DNA from 4 places in the Lysinibacillus sp. BS3 genome. Region 1 is predicted to be linked to each of the others. Evidence: riboswitches for the same ligand, from Rfam matches in the RefSeq annotation. Region 1 holds a riboswitch; each other region holds the start of a gene.
What was found. Region 1 has a riboswitch for S-adenosylmethionine ahead of AAJG31_RS05500 (YezD family protein). Riboswitches for the same ligand answer to the same signal wherever they lie in the genome.
Positions count from the first base shown of each region.

Region 1 (3,957 bases):
GTAAAAAGGCGGAAGCAAAAGTGTTTCAGCCCATAAAAATACCGAGCTATCCACTAAAACGCTTACGAAGTGTTTCGGAATAGTTCGGTTTTTCTAGTTATCATGTTTGTTAATTTAAAGATTATTCGGCTTAATGAAGGTCCCAGTTAGTTATGGCCCAGCCTTTTCTCCTTATCGATTTATCCAATAAAAAGCACCAGGGCAAACTAAAGTTTCCTTTGTTCGTTTAGGATCCTTTAATGTCACACCAAATGGTCCCTCTTTGACATGACCAAGTGTCATTGTCATCGCGCTCTCTTCCTCATAGAAATCTAAGCGCATATTCGGTAGCTGTAGTGACAAATACTGCTCATATTGCGTAGGCACTGGTAGCTGTAACACCTCTTGCCACAGCTTAACTGTTGCCTGCATGTCCTTGACGTAGAATTGGACGGATTCCATCGTTATAGCCTGTTTGACATCAATGGCACCACTTGCCTTTAATTGAACCAAACGTTCTTCATCTTCCTCCGCCCATTCAATCAAAAATGGAAAATCAATTGGCAGATCTGGCTTACCAAAATGCAGTAGCTTCCATTCTACCACAGTGCCATCTGGTCTTGTTCTGCTACATGCATCTGGTCCATATACTTCATAGCCCAATGCTCGCAAGCGTCGACCCTCTTCCTCAATATTTTTTGTGCGCAGAGCAATTCGAGAAAATCCCTGGCGCTCTTGATCACGTTTAAACGTATAATGTAGGGAATATGGGTATTGTGCCGCTTGCTCAAATAAATCACGATCATAGATAGCAATTTGTTCAATATAGCTTAAGCCAAAGTAGCTTAACGTATTATAAGTCCCCCACATCGTGTGCTGCCCACCATTCACTGTATGGACATTTCGTTTATTGAAGAAAACCTTTATATTTTCTGGTGATTCCACTTGATGAACCAAATGATCAAAATATAAAGTCATGGCCATTCCCCTTTCTTTCCCCATTACCTTTACCTGTATGTTTGATTAGTTTAAAATTTACTCAAGAAAAGGAGTTACTAGTAGGATATGAAAAAAAGTTTCGTTTACCTACAAACTCCGTTCACTAATTTCATAAAGAGGTGATTTGAATGACAGATTTAGTAGCTGCTTTTAAATTGGCATTAGGTAATTATCCTACAGGCGTAACAGTTGTCACGACATGTCATGACACAAAACCGATTGGCTTAACCGTCAATTCCTTTGCATCTGTTTCAATCGACCCGCTCCTTATTTTGTGGTCACTCGATAAAAAATCTCAGCTCCATCCTTATTTCACGACTGCGCCAAATTTTGCGGTCAATATTTTAGCGAGTGATCAAGAGCATTTATGTACACTATTTGCCAGTAAAATCCCTGATCGCTTTGCACAAGCAAAATGGTCAACTTCCTCTTTAGGACTACCGATTTTACATGATACAGCAGCTAATTTACAATGTAAAACATTTCAGCAAATCGATGCTGGCGACCATACCATTTTTATTGGGCAGGTCGTAGACATTACAAATGCTCAAAAAGAGCCTTTGCTTTATCATCGCCGTCATATCGGTCCCATACCAAAAAGCTTTTATAGCTAGTCTTTACACAAAAAAAGGGCCACTTGTAAGCACAGGAAATCCTTCATGCTTATAGGTGGCCGTTTGACATAAGTTCTACTGAAATCATTGTTATTTTTTCTGCGGAAATCTCTGCTTTTCAAGCCTATTAATTTGCACAATCACACCATCTTGAATCGTAATATGCACTTCACCAAATTCAAGATTTTGAATCGCCTTCGCAATTGCCTCTAGTTTCTTATCATCTACTTTTACTGACTGAGCCATACGATACACCCCTTCTTTTTTATCCTTATTGTTCATAAAGAGGCCAACGCATCAAACTGATTGATAGCCCCTCCTATCTCTCAGACACCATCTGTTGGATTTGGCACCTGTTGTTCGGTTGCCGAGGCTTCATTGGGCCAAGTCCCTCCACCTCTCTTGATAAGAGTACTGCGTTTCTTGAAAATAATTCTATAATTCTGCTATAGGAATGTCAATACAAAATATTAGAAAACCTAGTTGAATACTATGCAATATGTCGTTTAGATTAAAAGACTCCCTAAACCTAAAGTATTTTATGCCTAGTCAGTGAGAAATAGATGGCAATCCATTAATTTATTACAAGCTCCATTTCCTCATCATGAATTCAAGTGGGCCTCGATGATGTTTAGTCCTCCACCATACAGAAACAACGACACATCCTAAAAAATAACAGCAGGCATACAGCATGGAAAAAGCAAGTGTTTGGTTCTCCAGCTTTTGGCAAATAATTAGTATTCCAATGCCTATAACAACATGGCCAACATAATGCGTTAAAGACATTTGTCCTGTTAATATGAAAGATTGAATAACCTTATTTTTACATGTCTCTACAAGATAGATGGAGCCAACAATGATAACAATAGCCGAAGCCGAATTAGATAGGACATACATCATATTCGGTGGAATCGGTCCTGTATCAAATAAATACAATGCACTCTCTACATCTAATAAATGAATGGTTGTCATCTTAATGAATAACGTTGAACAAGTCTCAGTCATGATGACTAACAATAAACCTATCACCAGTAAGTTTTTTCTTAATGTATGATTTGTTAAATCTAATGTGCCCACTACCATACCTATCAGAAAGAAGCAAATCCAGGGGAATAGTGGATGATAGCCATTAAACATCAAATTTCTTATAAATCCTGCTGGTGTCCAAAAATCAAGATACTCTAGTAGCACATATGTTGGATGCCAACCAGCAAGGTAACTAAATTGAATTTGAAGCCATTGTGAAAGGATAAGGATGGCACCAATTATGAAGATCATCATTTTCTTGGATTGGGCAATCAACCAAGCAGCAACAAACATATACACGCCATAATAATGTAAGATATCTCCTGTCCAGCCGATTGCATATAATATTATCCCTATCGTAAATAACAAAAGCGCCCTCTTCCACAAAGTAAGTCGATTTTGACGAAGAAGGATTGGGTCCTTACTCTCTCTAGCCTGACGAGTCATTAAGGCTGTCCCTATTCCTGCTAGCATGACAAATACGGCCGAAGCACGTCCCTCGAAAAGATGTTGGAAGGCAATTAACCATGTTGAACCATTCGTTGTAGAATCTGTTATGACGCCAAAATTGACAATGAACATGCCAAGCATGGCGAGAGCTCTTGCAAAATCAAGACCTTCAATGCGCCGATCATCATTTCTTTTTGTCATTTTTGCCCCCTTGGATAACGCTATTCACTGCCTCCTTCCAAATAGCCCTATAGTTCAATTGGTTGCCTGTTAACATGAAATTACCGATATTATCATAGACGAGGGCTAGCATCTGTGCCTTCGCTTCTATATGTGGAGTATCCTCTAGCACGCCTAGCTGTACGCCATATCGTAGGATAGCAACAAAGCTCGTTAAAAAACTGGTTTCTAGCTCTACTAATTGTCTTTTATAGTTTTCATCGCGGGCCGCTAATAGTACATATTGATTAAATATTTTATTAAAATAAGGGTCCTTGTCCTGTGCCTCAATAGATTTATAGCCTAGCTTAAGTAATTCCTCCTTAAAATTAGCAGAAGAAAGCTCTTTATAATCCACAGCAACATCATGTTGAATTTCTTTATACAATTCATCAAATATGAAAGCGATTAATTGATCTTTTGATTGAAAATAATAGTAAATGGCTGGTTTTGAAATACCGACCTCTGTAGCAATCATTGCTAAGCTTGTTTTTTCAAATCCATTTTCCGCAAACATCACATAAGCAATTTCTATAATCTTGCGAAAAGTTTGTTCTTTATTTCCCATTATTACCCTCCTTTTTTTACCGACCGTTAAGTAAATATTATAGGATGCTAACCTTTTAGACAAGAAAAAACTGTGTAGAAATATTTCTCTACACAGTTCACA
Region 1 covers NZ_CP154860.1:1,036,216-1,040,172, forward strand. Annotated here, with positions in the region: gene AAJG31_RS05490 (VOC family protein) at 172-957, opposite strand; gene AAJG31_RS05495 (flavin reductase family protein) at 1,107-1,592, shown strand; gene AAJG31_RS05500 (YezD family protein) at 1,683-1,838, opposite strand; SAM riboswitch class I at 1,909-2,004, opposite strand; gene AAJG31_RS05505 (heparan-alpha-glucosaminide N-acetyltransferase domain-containing protein) at 2,175-3,269, opposite strand; gene AAJG31_RS05510 (TetR/AcrR family transcriptional regulator) at 3,253-3,855, opposite strand.

Region 2 (3,957 bases), 1.2 Mb from region 1:
TACTACTCATTGAATGCACCTCCTAATTCTTCCACTGCCACGCCATTTTCTGAAAAATATGTTAACGCCTTTTGGACAATCTGCATTTCGCCATGTAAATGCACCACAATATTGCCGACAATACCGTTTTTTAATTCAATGATATTAGCTGTTAAAATATTTGGTTGCACATCATATACCTTAGTGACTTCTGCTAATAATGGCTTACCAGTACTTTCACCAAGGAATGTTAAACGGATTACACTTCCTGAAACATTTAATTGCTCAATAAGAGAGGGGGATAAATTACGTTGTGAAATTGTATTTAAAAACTTTCGCGTTGTAGGGTGCTTCGGTTTCGCAAAAAGTTCAATCGCTGTGCCAAATTCCACAACTTTCCCTGATTCTAGAACAGAAACCTCATCGCAAATTTTTTGAATTACATTCATTTCATGTGTGATGAGCAGAATCGTAATGCCTAATTCACGATTAATTTTTAACAACAATTCAAGAATGGCTTCCGTTGTCTCAGGATCAAGTGCACTTGTTGCTTCGTCACTAAGTAAAATCTCTGGTTCCTGTGCTAAGGCACGTGCAATAGCCACACGCTGTTTTTGACCACCTGAAAGTTGATTTGGGTAACTATCTAGTTTATCTGTTAAACCGACAATTTCAGCATACTTAGCTACTCGGTTTTTTACTTCCGCCTCTTTATAGCCTAGTAGCTTTAAGGGAACTGCAATATTATTGTAAACTGTTGCTGTTTTTAAGAGATTAAAGTGCTGGAAGATCATCCCGATTTTTTGGCGTGTTTGACGTAATTCGTGAAGAGAAAGGGTCGTAATGTCTACATTGTCTATCACTACTTTTCCTGCTGTAGGACGTTCTAGTAGATTAACGCAACGAATGAGTGTACTTTTACCAGCACCACTATAGCCGATTACACCATGAATTTGTCCCTTTTTTACGTGAAGGTTGATGCCATCCACAGCTTTTATGATGCCTTTTTTCGATTTAAATTCTTTTGAGATATTTTGTAATTGAATCATGCGATTGTTTGCTCCTTTCTCAACCTTCTAAAAAGCAAGAATCTGCTCGTCTTCCCATTGGGGAATTTCAGCAGATTCTTTGGCTTTATAGAAGCTTTCTGAACATATTACCAGCTAGGGATTACAGAACCTTTGAATTCCTCTTCGATGAATTGACGCACTTCGTCAGATTGGTAAGCCTCAACGAACTTTTTAATTGTTGGATCATTTTCATTTTCAGCACGTACAACAATATAGTTCACGTATGGAGAATCAGTAGATTCCAATAAAATAGAGTCATCTTTAGGGTTAATGCCAGCTTCTAGTGCAAAGTTTGTATTAATAGCTGCTACATCTACTTCACTAAGTTGTTTAGGAATTTGAGCTGCCTCTAATTCAATGAATTTTAAATTCTTTTTGTTTTCTTCTACATCACGGATCGAGGCTGTTAAGTCTGCACCCTCTTTTAACTTAATATAGCCAGCTTCCTGTAAAACAAAGAGGGCACGTGCTCCATTCGTTGGGTCATTTGGTAAGCCAAACGTTGCACCGTCAGGAATGTCATCAAAGGATTTATATTTTTCTGAGTAGATACCCATTGGATTTAAAATCGTCTTGCCCACTGGTACTAAATCTGTATCATGGTCTTTATTAAATGTATCTAGGAAAGGCTCGTGTTGATAGCTGTTCGCATCAAGATCACCTTCAGCTAAGGATGTATTAGGTAAAACATAGTCAGAAAATGATTTTAGTTCTACTTCTAGCCCATTTTCTTTTGCTACTTTAGCGGCTACTTCTGCAATTTGTTCGTGTGGACCAGAAGTGACGCCTACAACGATTTTCTTTTCATCAATTCCTTCAGCTTGGCTTTTACTATCTTCTTTAGAGCCACAGCCTGCTAAAGCTGCTACTAATGTTAAACTTGCTAAACCTACTAAAAATTTATTTTTCTTTTTCATGAAAATACCTCCAAGATTGTTTTTATCGGTTTTTTGAAAATAAAAAAACTCTCTTACAAATTAAGAGAGGCTCATGAAAAGATGTCCTCTCTTATCTATCAAACGAAGATCGTTTGCAGGATTTAGCACCTTCCTATAAAAAGGAGGTTGCCGAGCTTCATAGGGCCAGTCCCTCAGCTACTCTTGATAAGAGATTTATAATATTTTTTTGTAATTCCGATAGAACTAATATAATTTATAGGGTATAGTAAGTCAATAAATAATTTTTAAATTTTTTATATAATTATAATATTTCGACGCAAAAGAGGGATAACAATGTCTGTAAGAGTTAATTATGGTATAGGTTCATTTGGTAAGGTTATTAGTGCTCGTTTTCTAACGGGAACAGATATCATTGAAGGGATTGAAGCGCTTTGCAAAGAGAATAGCATAGAGTCAGCAACAATTGTAAGCTGTATTGGCAGCTTTCAAAAAAGCAGCTTTGTTTATTTAGTGCCAGATGCAACAGCTCAAATTCAAGTTCGTTTTAGTGATGTGATTGAAAAAGAGGGACCATTAGAATTTATTCAAGGTTCAGGTGTGGTGTGTAAGCGAGATGGTGGATATGAGACACATTTCCATGGTTCTATGAGCGATCAATGGGGTGTTGTATCAGGTGGGCATTTAATAAAAGGGGGCAACCCTGTTATTACTGCTGACATCGTGTTGGCAGAGGTACAAGGGATTCAACATATTCGAAAATGGGATGATGAAACAGGTCATGTTCAATTTTATCCATTAGAAAATGGTTTAGGGCAACCAAGGAAAATTGAAAAATAGTAATAATCCTGTAGCTAGGGATAGCTACAGGATACGGCGTCATTATCTTTTAAACAATTGTAATTGCTCGATTCTATGGATTGCTTCACGTAAGCGCTCCTCACTAACCAGCAATCCTACGCGTACATAGCCTTCACCATATTGACCGAAGCCATTACCTGCTGCTACAGCGATATCAGCTTTTTCGAGCAAAAGATCAGCAAACTGTTCACTTGTATAGCCTAGTGGTACAGGGAGCCATGCGAAGAAGGAGCCACTTGGAGCCGTAACATGCCAGCCAATTCTTCGAGCTTCTTCAATGAGTACATTGCGGCGACGCTCATAAGTAGCTCGTAGTTCATCCGCACATTGCTGGGAAGCCGTCAGTGCTACTGCTGCGGCTTGTTGAATGGCAGGGAATTGACTACAAAACAGATGATCCTGAATTAGATTAATAGCAGCAATAATCTCGGCATTCCCTACAGCGAAGCCTATACGCCAGCCAGCCATATTATAGGTTTTCGATAATGTATACATTTCAACTCCTACTTCTTTTGCACCCTTTGCTTGAAGGAAGCTAACTGGTTTATTACCGTCAAATCCTATTGCCCCATAAGCAAAATCATGTGATACGATAATATTGTGCTCCTTCGCAAAGCGAACGGTCTCTTCAAAAAACGCAAGTGATGCTGTACCACCTGTAGGGTTGTTCGGGTAATTTAAGTAAAGAAGCTTTGCTTTTTCTTTCACTTCATCAGGTAATGCATGATAATCAGGTAAGAAATCATTTTCAGCAAAAAGGGGCATTACTTCAAAATTGACGTCTCCTAGTACAACACCTGATAGGTAATCTGGATAGCCAGGATCTGGTAAGAGCATCGTGTCACCAGGGTTTAACACAGCTAAAGGTAGCTCAACTAGACCAATTTTTGTTCCACCAAGAATCGCTACCTCTGTATCTGGATTTAGTTCTACCTGATATTCACGTTGATAAAAGTCCGCAGCAGCTTGGCGTAATTCAGCGAGACCTCTAAATGGTGAATATTTGTGGTTTTGAGGATTTTCAGCTGCTTCCTGTAATGCTTGAATGATGTGAATAGGCGTTGGCTGATCGGGATTTCCTTGCCCAAGGTTAATGACATCACGCCCTTCTTCTAGAGCCAAGTTTACTTTTTGAACGAGTGCTGCAAAAA
Region 2 covers NZ_CP154860.1:2,238,267-2,242,223, reverse strand. Annotated here, with positions in the region: gene AAJG31_RS11180 (methionine ABC transporter permease) at 1-10, opposite strand, end outside; gene AAJG31_RS11175 (ATP-binding cassette domain-containing protein) at 3-1,028, opposite strand; gene AAJG31_RS11170 (MetQ/NlpA family ABC transporter substrate-binding protein) at 1,136-1,966, opposite strand; SAM riboswitch class I at 2,055-2,159, opposite strand; gene AAJG31_RS11165 (DNA-binding protein) at 2,282-2,785, shown strand; gene AAJG31_RS11160 (pyridoxal phosphate-dependent aminotransferase) at 2,828-3,957, opposite strand, start outside.
Region 2: it holds a riboswitch for S-adenosylmethionine, as region 1 does, so the genes downstream of both, AAJG31_RS11170 (MetQ/NlpA family ABC transporter substrate-binding protein) here and AAJG31_RS05500 (YezD family protein) in region 1, are expected to answer to the same signal.

Region 3 (3,957 bases), 1.3 Mb from region 1:
ATTACTAAAGCCACTTAAAGATAATTTTAATGCGCTAGCTGTTCCTAGCTCTGTAGTTGGATTATCCATTGACGGAGCGAGTCCTAGTAAAACAGTTACTAGTGCAATGATCATGGCCGAGCTCACAGGATATGAAACGGCCTCTGTAACCCAAAGGATGACTGCAAAAGCTAAAATGGCTAAAGCTCGTTGCCCAGCTATAGGTAAATCACCATTGTTAGGTAAGAAGGTAATAATGATTAGTAACGCGAATGCCAAGCCAATCCATAGTGGCTTTAAATTAAGTTTTGTAGCTGCTTGCTTTGGTGAAGACATATTTTCTCATCCTTTCTACGATAAAAATGACGATTATTATCCATAACATCGGCCTGTATAATGTTTTATTGAGATAAGAATATGTCTATTTTATTGTAGAAAAAAATCTATGTGAAAATGGTGTTTTTTACAGCAATATGAGTAGATAAAGAGAAAAAATACGGTCACAAAAAATACAAAAATATCCATTAAATATTATTTCTTTTTCTTAAAGGCAGAAGTTACTTTAGGCTCTGTTCCATTGACTAATCGTTTAATATTTTCGAGGTGCAGGATGATGGCTATGCCAAAAAGAAGAAGAGCTATAATGGTTGGGCCAATGCCAGGAATCCATAAATAAGTTGCTGTACAAAACACGAGATAAAATTCTAGAACACCTACAATTAAATAATTTGTTGCAAAGGATAAAATAACAAATAAAATAAGTGCAAATAAACCAATCTTCCAATCAACAGCAAGTAAAATACCAATGATGGAGGCCGTTCCTTTCCCGCCGTTGAAGCCCATGTAGAAGGGGAAATTATGACCTAAAATAACCCCAGCAGCCATAATATAAGTAAGCAGCCAAATTTGTTCTTCTGTTAAATGAATAGCGTCCGCTAGATAAAAATGCGCACCTATAATAGCGACAACGCCTTTGCCTATATCGATGAGGGCTACTAAAACGCCATACTTCCAGCCAAGGGAAAGAGTAGCATTAGAGGCACCAGCATTACCGTGGCCAGCCTTTTTTAAATCAACCCCCGATAAAAATTGAGCCACTTTAGAGCCGTGAATACAGCCTATTAAATAGCCAATCATAAGAAAAATGATCACGGCCTTTACCATAAAAATACTCCTCTCAAAATTTTTTCTAAAATAGTGTATGCGTTCATATTACGTATAAGAGCAGACAGAAGTTTCGGAAAAAATAAAATTTACTTGTTGACAGAAAAAAACTCTATGTTTATACTGTGTAACAACGATGGAAATTGAATCTCATACTCTTATCAAGAGCGGCGGAGGGATAGGCCCTATGATGCCCGGCAACCAGTAAGCAATGAGCTTACTAAGGTGCTAATTCCTACAGATTCTTACTTGGATCTGGCAGATAAGGGGAGGAAAACTTGCAACCGCAACCCTCTTCTTAGCTGAAGAGGGTTTTTGTTTTCTACAGAAAAATCCTCCTCATCTCCGGTACCATCGTAAAAAAATAACCATTTGGAGGTACACAATGACAAATTTTAAACCAGAAACATTGCTGTTGCATGGTGGTCAAGAGCCAGACCCAGTGACGGGTTCTCGCACAGTTCCAGTCTATCGCTCAACTGCTTTCGTATTTAAAGACACTGCTCATGCGCAACGTCTTTTTGCCTTAGAGGAAGCAGGGAACATTTACACACGAATTACCAATCCAACAGTTGATGTGTTTGAAAAACGTGTGGCTTTATTGGAAGGTGGAACAGCAGCAGTAGCACTTTCATCTGGTGCAGCAGCTATCGCATTTTCCATTTTAAATCTAGCGGGAGCTGGTGATGAGATAGTAGCAGCTAGTTCTTTATATGGTGGTACGTATAATTTATTTGCTAACACATTACCAAACTATGGTATTAAAACAATTTTTGTAGATGAAACAAACCCAGAGAATTTCAAAGCAGCGATTACTGATAAAACAAAAGCTGTCTTTGCAGAGGTTTATGGTAATCCAAGTTTAAAGGTTTTAGATATTGAAGCAGTAGCTAAAATTGCACATGATAATGGTCTACCATTAATTATTGACAGCACGTTCGCTTCTCCTTACGGTTCTACACCTATTGAATACGGCGCAGATGTTGTAGTTCATTCAGCAACTAAATGGATAGGAGGTCATGGTACAACTTTAGGGGGCGTTGTTGTAGACGCTGGTAAGTTTGATTGGACTAGCGGTCGATTCCCTGGTTTTACTGAACCAGATGCCTCTTACCATGGTCTACGTTATGGAATTGATACAGCTTCTGCTGCCTTTGCTACAAAGCTACGTGTACAATTATTACGTGATTTTGGTCCAACATTAAGTGCTGATGCTGCTTTTAATTTATTGCAAGGGTTAGAAACGCTTCATCTGCGTATCCCTAAACACAATGAAAATGCATTGGCAGTGGCTGAGTATTTACAAAACCACCCATCTGTGGAGTATGTAAATTATAATGGCCTAGAAGATTTTCCGACACATGAGTTAGCAAAAAAATATTTAAGAAATGGCTTCGGTTCAGTGCTTACATTTGGCATAAAGGGTGGACGAGAAGCTGGGCGAAAGCTTATTGATAGCGTGAAATTATTTTCACATGTAGCAAATGTAGGTGATGCAAAGTCATTAATTATTCATCCAGCTTCCACTACTCATCAGCAACTATCAGCAGACGAATTAGTTCAAGCTGGTGTAACCGAGTCGCTCATTCGCTTATCCATCGGTTTAGAGGCAGTAGAGGATATTATTGCTGATTTAGATCAAGCCATTACACAGGCTACAACAACTGAACAAACAGTAGAAGCTTAAAGTTTAAAGAAAATGGTAAGATGTTGTGACGTTAACGTATTTTCTCATTCGATTAGCCTCATTTGGTAATGCGTTAAACGTTGCTACATCAATCTATTACTGCATCCGTTAATTATCAGAACCTTATAAAAAATAATACCAAGTAATTTTATATGTATTATTGACTTTGTTAAATCCATGTTATATACTAGGAAATAAGTTAACAGTACGAAAATTTTTTTTAAAAGGTAAATGTTTCATAAGTGCTCCCCCACTTTTGAATATATAGAAGAGTAGTTGCCTAGCCAGTGACTACTCTTCCCAAAAACTGATGATAAAGGAGTGTTTAAAATGGGTAACATCTATAGTGCGCAAAACATTGTATCCTATCTAATATATGAGCTAAATGAAGGGCATGTATTTGTCAACAATAAATCCATTCAACACCTTCTTACATCAGTCGAAAGAAAATGGCAGGAAGTATTTGGTCATACAGCATTTCAAGAACATGTTTTTACTGAAAAGGACTTTACTGTAAAGGAAGTATTTGAGGCATATGAACAGTACGGTGTGAGCCATATCTCACTTCCTGCGACAGAGTTTTACTTGAAGTATGGTACATTTCAATTAGTGGAACGTACGTATGCAATACCAAATTTTACAGAAGAAGAGATTAGTCTTGTTCAACAAGCTTTAGCACAATATCGTTATCAATTGCTTTCAAAAGCAAGTTAAAACCCCCTCATATTTTTAAGCTCATTCTCTGCTGCTACAGGGAATGAGTTTTTTCTTTAAAGGGATTGTTATGAGTGTCTGAGCATACATATATATAATAGAAGAAAGACATTCATATATTGAAATGTAAATAGTCAATATTTGTTCAAATCTTATAGATTGATTAATAAAACGTATAATAAAGGGAATGAAACCGATTTCTTTTGCACATCTAGAGAAAACAAATGTCCTTCCTAGAAAGATTTTTCTTGTGCAAAGCGTGTATTTGCGTTACAATTTTCTTTAAGTTAAATTTTGAATTATTTGAATTTGTATGTGTCCTAACACATATAGAAATAGCGAAACTCATACAAAGAGAGTTGTTGGCTAAAGACTGCGGTGGGTGTCAAATTGTCATGACACAACCCCATGGA
Region 3 covers NZ_CP154860.1:2,339,612-2,343,568, reverse strand. Annotated here, with positions in the region: gene AAJG31_RS11575 (DASS family sodium-coupled anion symporter) at 1-315, opposite strand, end outside; gene AAJG31_RS11570 (glycerol-3-phosphate acyltransferase) at 511-1,143, opposite strand; SAM riboswitch class I at 1,299-1,412, shown strand; gene AAJG31_RS11565 (O-acetylhomoserine aminocarboxypropyltransferase/cysteine synthase family protein) at 1,529-2,830, shown strand; gene AAJG31_RS11560 (hypothetical protein) at 3,161-3,544, shown strand.
Region 3: it holds a riboswitch for S-adenosylmethionine, as region 1 does, so the genes downstream of both, AAJG31_RS11565 (O-acetylhomoserine aminocarboxypropyltransferase/cysteine synthase family protein) here and AAJG31_RS05500 (YezD family protein) in region 1, are expected to answer to the same signal.

Region 4 (3,957 bases), 1.9 Mb from region 1:
AATAAGCCTGCAAGCTCAGCAGCTTTTGCATCGTATGCAGCTTTATCTGCCCAAGCTTCACGAGGATTTAACACTTCTGAAGGTACGCCTTCAACTGCTTTTGGAATGTGTAAACCAAACACAGCATCTTGTGTTGTTTCAACATCTGCTAATTTACCATCGATTGCTGCACGGACCATTGTACGTGTGTAAGATAGTTTCATACGGCTACCTGTGCCATATTCGCCACCAGTCCAACCAGTGTTTACTAAGTATACCTGTGCACCGTGCTCGTCAATTTTTTGTCCTAACATTTCTGCGTATACTGTTGCAGGAAGTGGAAGGAATGGAGACCCGAAGCAAGTAGAGAATACTGGTTCTGGCTCAGTCACACCACGTTCAGTTCCAGCAAGTTTAGAAGTGAACCCGCTTAGGAAGTGATACATCGCTTGTTCTTTTGTTAATTTACTGATTGGAGGTAACACGCCAAATGCATCAGCTGTTAGGAAGATGATTGTTTTTGGATGACCTGCAACAGAAGGATCAACGATATTTTCGATGTATTGGATTGGATAAGCTACACGTGTATTTTCTGTTAGTGAACCATCATCATAGTCACAAATACGAGTTTCTGGATCAACAGCTACGTTTTCTAATACAGAGCCGAAGCGGATTGCATTGTAGATTTCTGGTTCTTTTTCAGCAGAAAGGTTGATTGTTTTTGCATAGCAGCCACCCTCAATGTTGAATACACCATTATCAGACCAACCGTGTTCATCGTCACCGATTAGCTTACGATCAGGATCAGCTGATAACGTCGTTTTACCAGTACCAGATAGACCGAAGAATAACGCTACATCGCCAGCTTCACCAACGTTTGCTGAGCAGTGCATTGAAAGAATACCTTGTTGTGGTAATAAGTAGTTCATGATACCAAAGATAGATTTTTTCATTTCACCAGCATATTCTGTACCACCAATTAAAATAATTTTCTTTTCAAGTGATACGATGATGAATGTTTCAGAAGCAGTACCATCAACCGCAGGATCTGCTTTAAAGTTAGGAGCTGAGATGACAGTGAAGTCGGCAACATGAGAAGCTAATTCATCTGCTGTTGGACGGATAAATAATTGATGAGCAAAAAGATTGTGCCATGCGTATTCATTGATAACTTGAATGCTTAATTGTGAGTCTTTGTCAGCACCTGCAAAGCCTTTGAATACGAATAACTCGTCACGTTCTTTTAAATATTTTATTACTTTTACATATAGGTTATCGAACACTTCAGAAGAAATCGGTTGGTTGACTTTACCCCAGTCAATTTGATCTTTTGTGCTTTCTTCTTCTACCGTATATTTATCTTTAGGTGAACGACCAGTGTATTTGCCAGTTTCTGCACGAACTGCGCCATCTACTGTTAACATTGCTTCACCACGAGATGTAGCTTTTTCTGCTAATTGTGGTACTGAAAGTTGAACATTAATGTTACCGCCGTTTAATAATTCCTTCAGTTCGTTTGCAATTTCTACTGAATTCATCGATTAAATACCATCCTTTTTTATAGTATTCCCTTGATTTAGAGGGATTTTTTCTTAATTTCAAAAATAGTATAACACAATTGCTTAAATAATCTATACTAATTAAGAAATTATTTTAGAGTTTTTACCACTTTTCAATAAACTGACAAAAAATAATGTTTTTCGAGTAGAATACCATCAATCCTACTGTAATTAGGCACGAAAATTGAGCCACACATATGTTACCACAAGTAGCTAGGTATGTTGTAGGGATTAATTTGCTTCTATTTACATCATCATCCAAGTATGAAAAGTTTTTGTGTAATAAGTTCTTTCCTTTCTATACAGTAATACATAAGAAAATATTTGACAACGTTCGACCTTTTCAGTAACATGAGATTGAACGGATACTCTTATCCCGAGCTGGTGGAGGGTCAGGCCCTGTGAAACCCGGCAACCTGCATGAACTATTTCACGACATGCGTTGGTGCCAACCTGATGCAAGGGAACATCCCTTGAACGATAAGAGTGAAAGGTTACGCAGTCATTATTCCTTTCCTCATGTAAAGTAACGTGAGAAAAGGATTTTTTTATTGTTAAAAATCAATGTAAAGGTAAGTATATGTAGTTCTTTCCTTATTATAATGACGGATCTTTCGAAATCCTCGTGTTAAAAGCAGCAGTAACGGCTTGAGAGTTCAATCCTTAGGAGCGGACTTGACATGGGTAATGAGTACCGTATTCATACACAACTACTTATTGTAAGAGTATTTAGGAGGAAAACCAAATGACAAACCGTCGACTGTTTACATCAGAGAGTGTAACAGAAGGACATCCAGATAAGATTTGTGACCAAATCTCGGATGCCATTTTAGATGCTATTTTAGCAGAAGATCCAAATGCACGTGTAGCGTGTGAAACAACTGTAACAACAGGATTAGTATTAGTAGCAGGAGAAATTACTACTTCTACTTATGTGGATATTAAAGGTATTGTTCGTGACACTGTAGCTGAAATTGGCTATACACGAGGTAAATATGGCTTTGATGCTGAGAACTTAGCGGTGCTTGTGGCAATTGGCGAACAATCACCTGATATTGCTCAAGGTGTTGATCAGGCATTAGAGGCACGTGAAGGCTCTATGACAGATGCTGATATAGAAGCAATTGGTGCTGGTGACCAAGGCTTAATGTTTGGCTATGCATGTAATGAAACACCAGAGCTAATGCCATTACCAATTAGCTTGGCACACAAATTAGCACGCCGTTTAACAGAAGTACGTAAATCAGGTGAACTTGCCTATTTACGTCCTGATGGTAAAACGCAAGTAACGATTGAATATGATGACAATAATGTACCGGTTCGCGTGGATACAATTGTTATTTCAACACAGCATGATGAAGAAGCAACACTTGAACAAATTCAAGCAGATTTAAAAGAATTTGTTATTGCACCAGTTGTACCGAGTGAATTATTAGATGCTAATACGAAATACTTCATCAATCCAACTGGCCGTTTTGTAATTGGTGGGCCAAAAGGTGATGCTGGATTAACAGGACGTAAAATCATTGTTGATACATACGGTGGTTATGCACGTCACGGTGGTGGTGCCTTCTCAGGTAAGGATGCAACCAAGGTAGACCGTTCGGCGGCATATGCAGCACGTTATGTAGCGAAAAACATCGTAGCAGCTGGCTTAGCAGAGCGTGCTGAAGTGCAACTTGCCTATGCGATTGGCGTTGCTCAGCCTGTTTCCATTGCTGTCGATACATTTGGCACAGGTAGAGTGAAAGAAAGCGAGATCGTTGAATGGGTACGCGAGCTATTCGATTTACGCCCAGCAGGTATCATTAAAATGCTTGATCTTCGTCGTCCAATTTATAAACAAACTGCTGCGTATGGACATTTTGGTCGTACAGATTTAAATGTACCATGGGAGCAAATTGATAAAGCAGACGCGCTACGAGAAAAAGCACGTTTATAAACTATTGAACTAAAGTAATGAAGTCATTAGAAAATTATTCTGATGTATTAATAAGCAAAGGGGCAACATTGCTCCTTTTGTTTTTTTTACAAAAATACCTCGCTAGGATTCGTGAACATATTCGGTACACGAAAACGCGAGGGATTTTTTCGTTAGTATTGATTTTTTGTGTAGGTTATTTATTTCTGAAGTGATTTATAATATTGACCTTTTTCTGCGTATTCTCGTACGATGCGTTCCATATCCTCTTTATCTTCAGCATTTAATTCTCGGACAACTTTTGCTGGACGACCTAATGCTAAACTATTTGGAGGAATGACTTTACCAGGAGGTACTAGGCTTCCAGCTCCAATAAATGCACCTTCTCCAATCTCAGCTCCGTCTAAAATAATGGATCCCATACCGATTAAGGCATTTTTGCGAATTGTACAACTATGTAAAGTGACTTGGTGTCCAACTGTTACCTCATCTTCAATA
Region 4 covers NZ_CP154860.1:3,853,025-3,856,981, forward strand. Annotated here, with positions in the region: gene pckA (phosphoenolpyruvate carboxykinase (ATP)) at 1-1,517, opposite strand, end outside; SAM riboswitch class I at 1,907-2,025, shown strand; gene metK (methionine adenosyltransferase) at 2,284-3,480, shown strand; gene AAJG31_RS19195 (gamma carbonic anhydrase family protein) at 3,660-3,957, opposite strand, start outside.
Region 4: it holds a riboswitch for S-adenosylmethionine, as region 1 does, so the genes downstream of both, metK (methionine adenosyltransferase) here and AAJG31_RS05500 (YezD family protein) in region 1, are expected to answer to the same signal.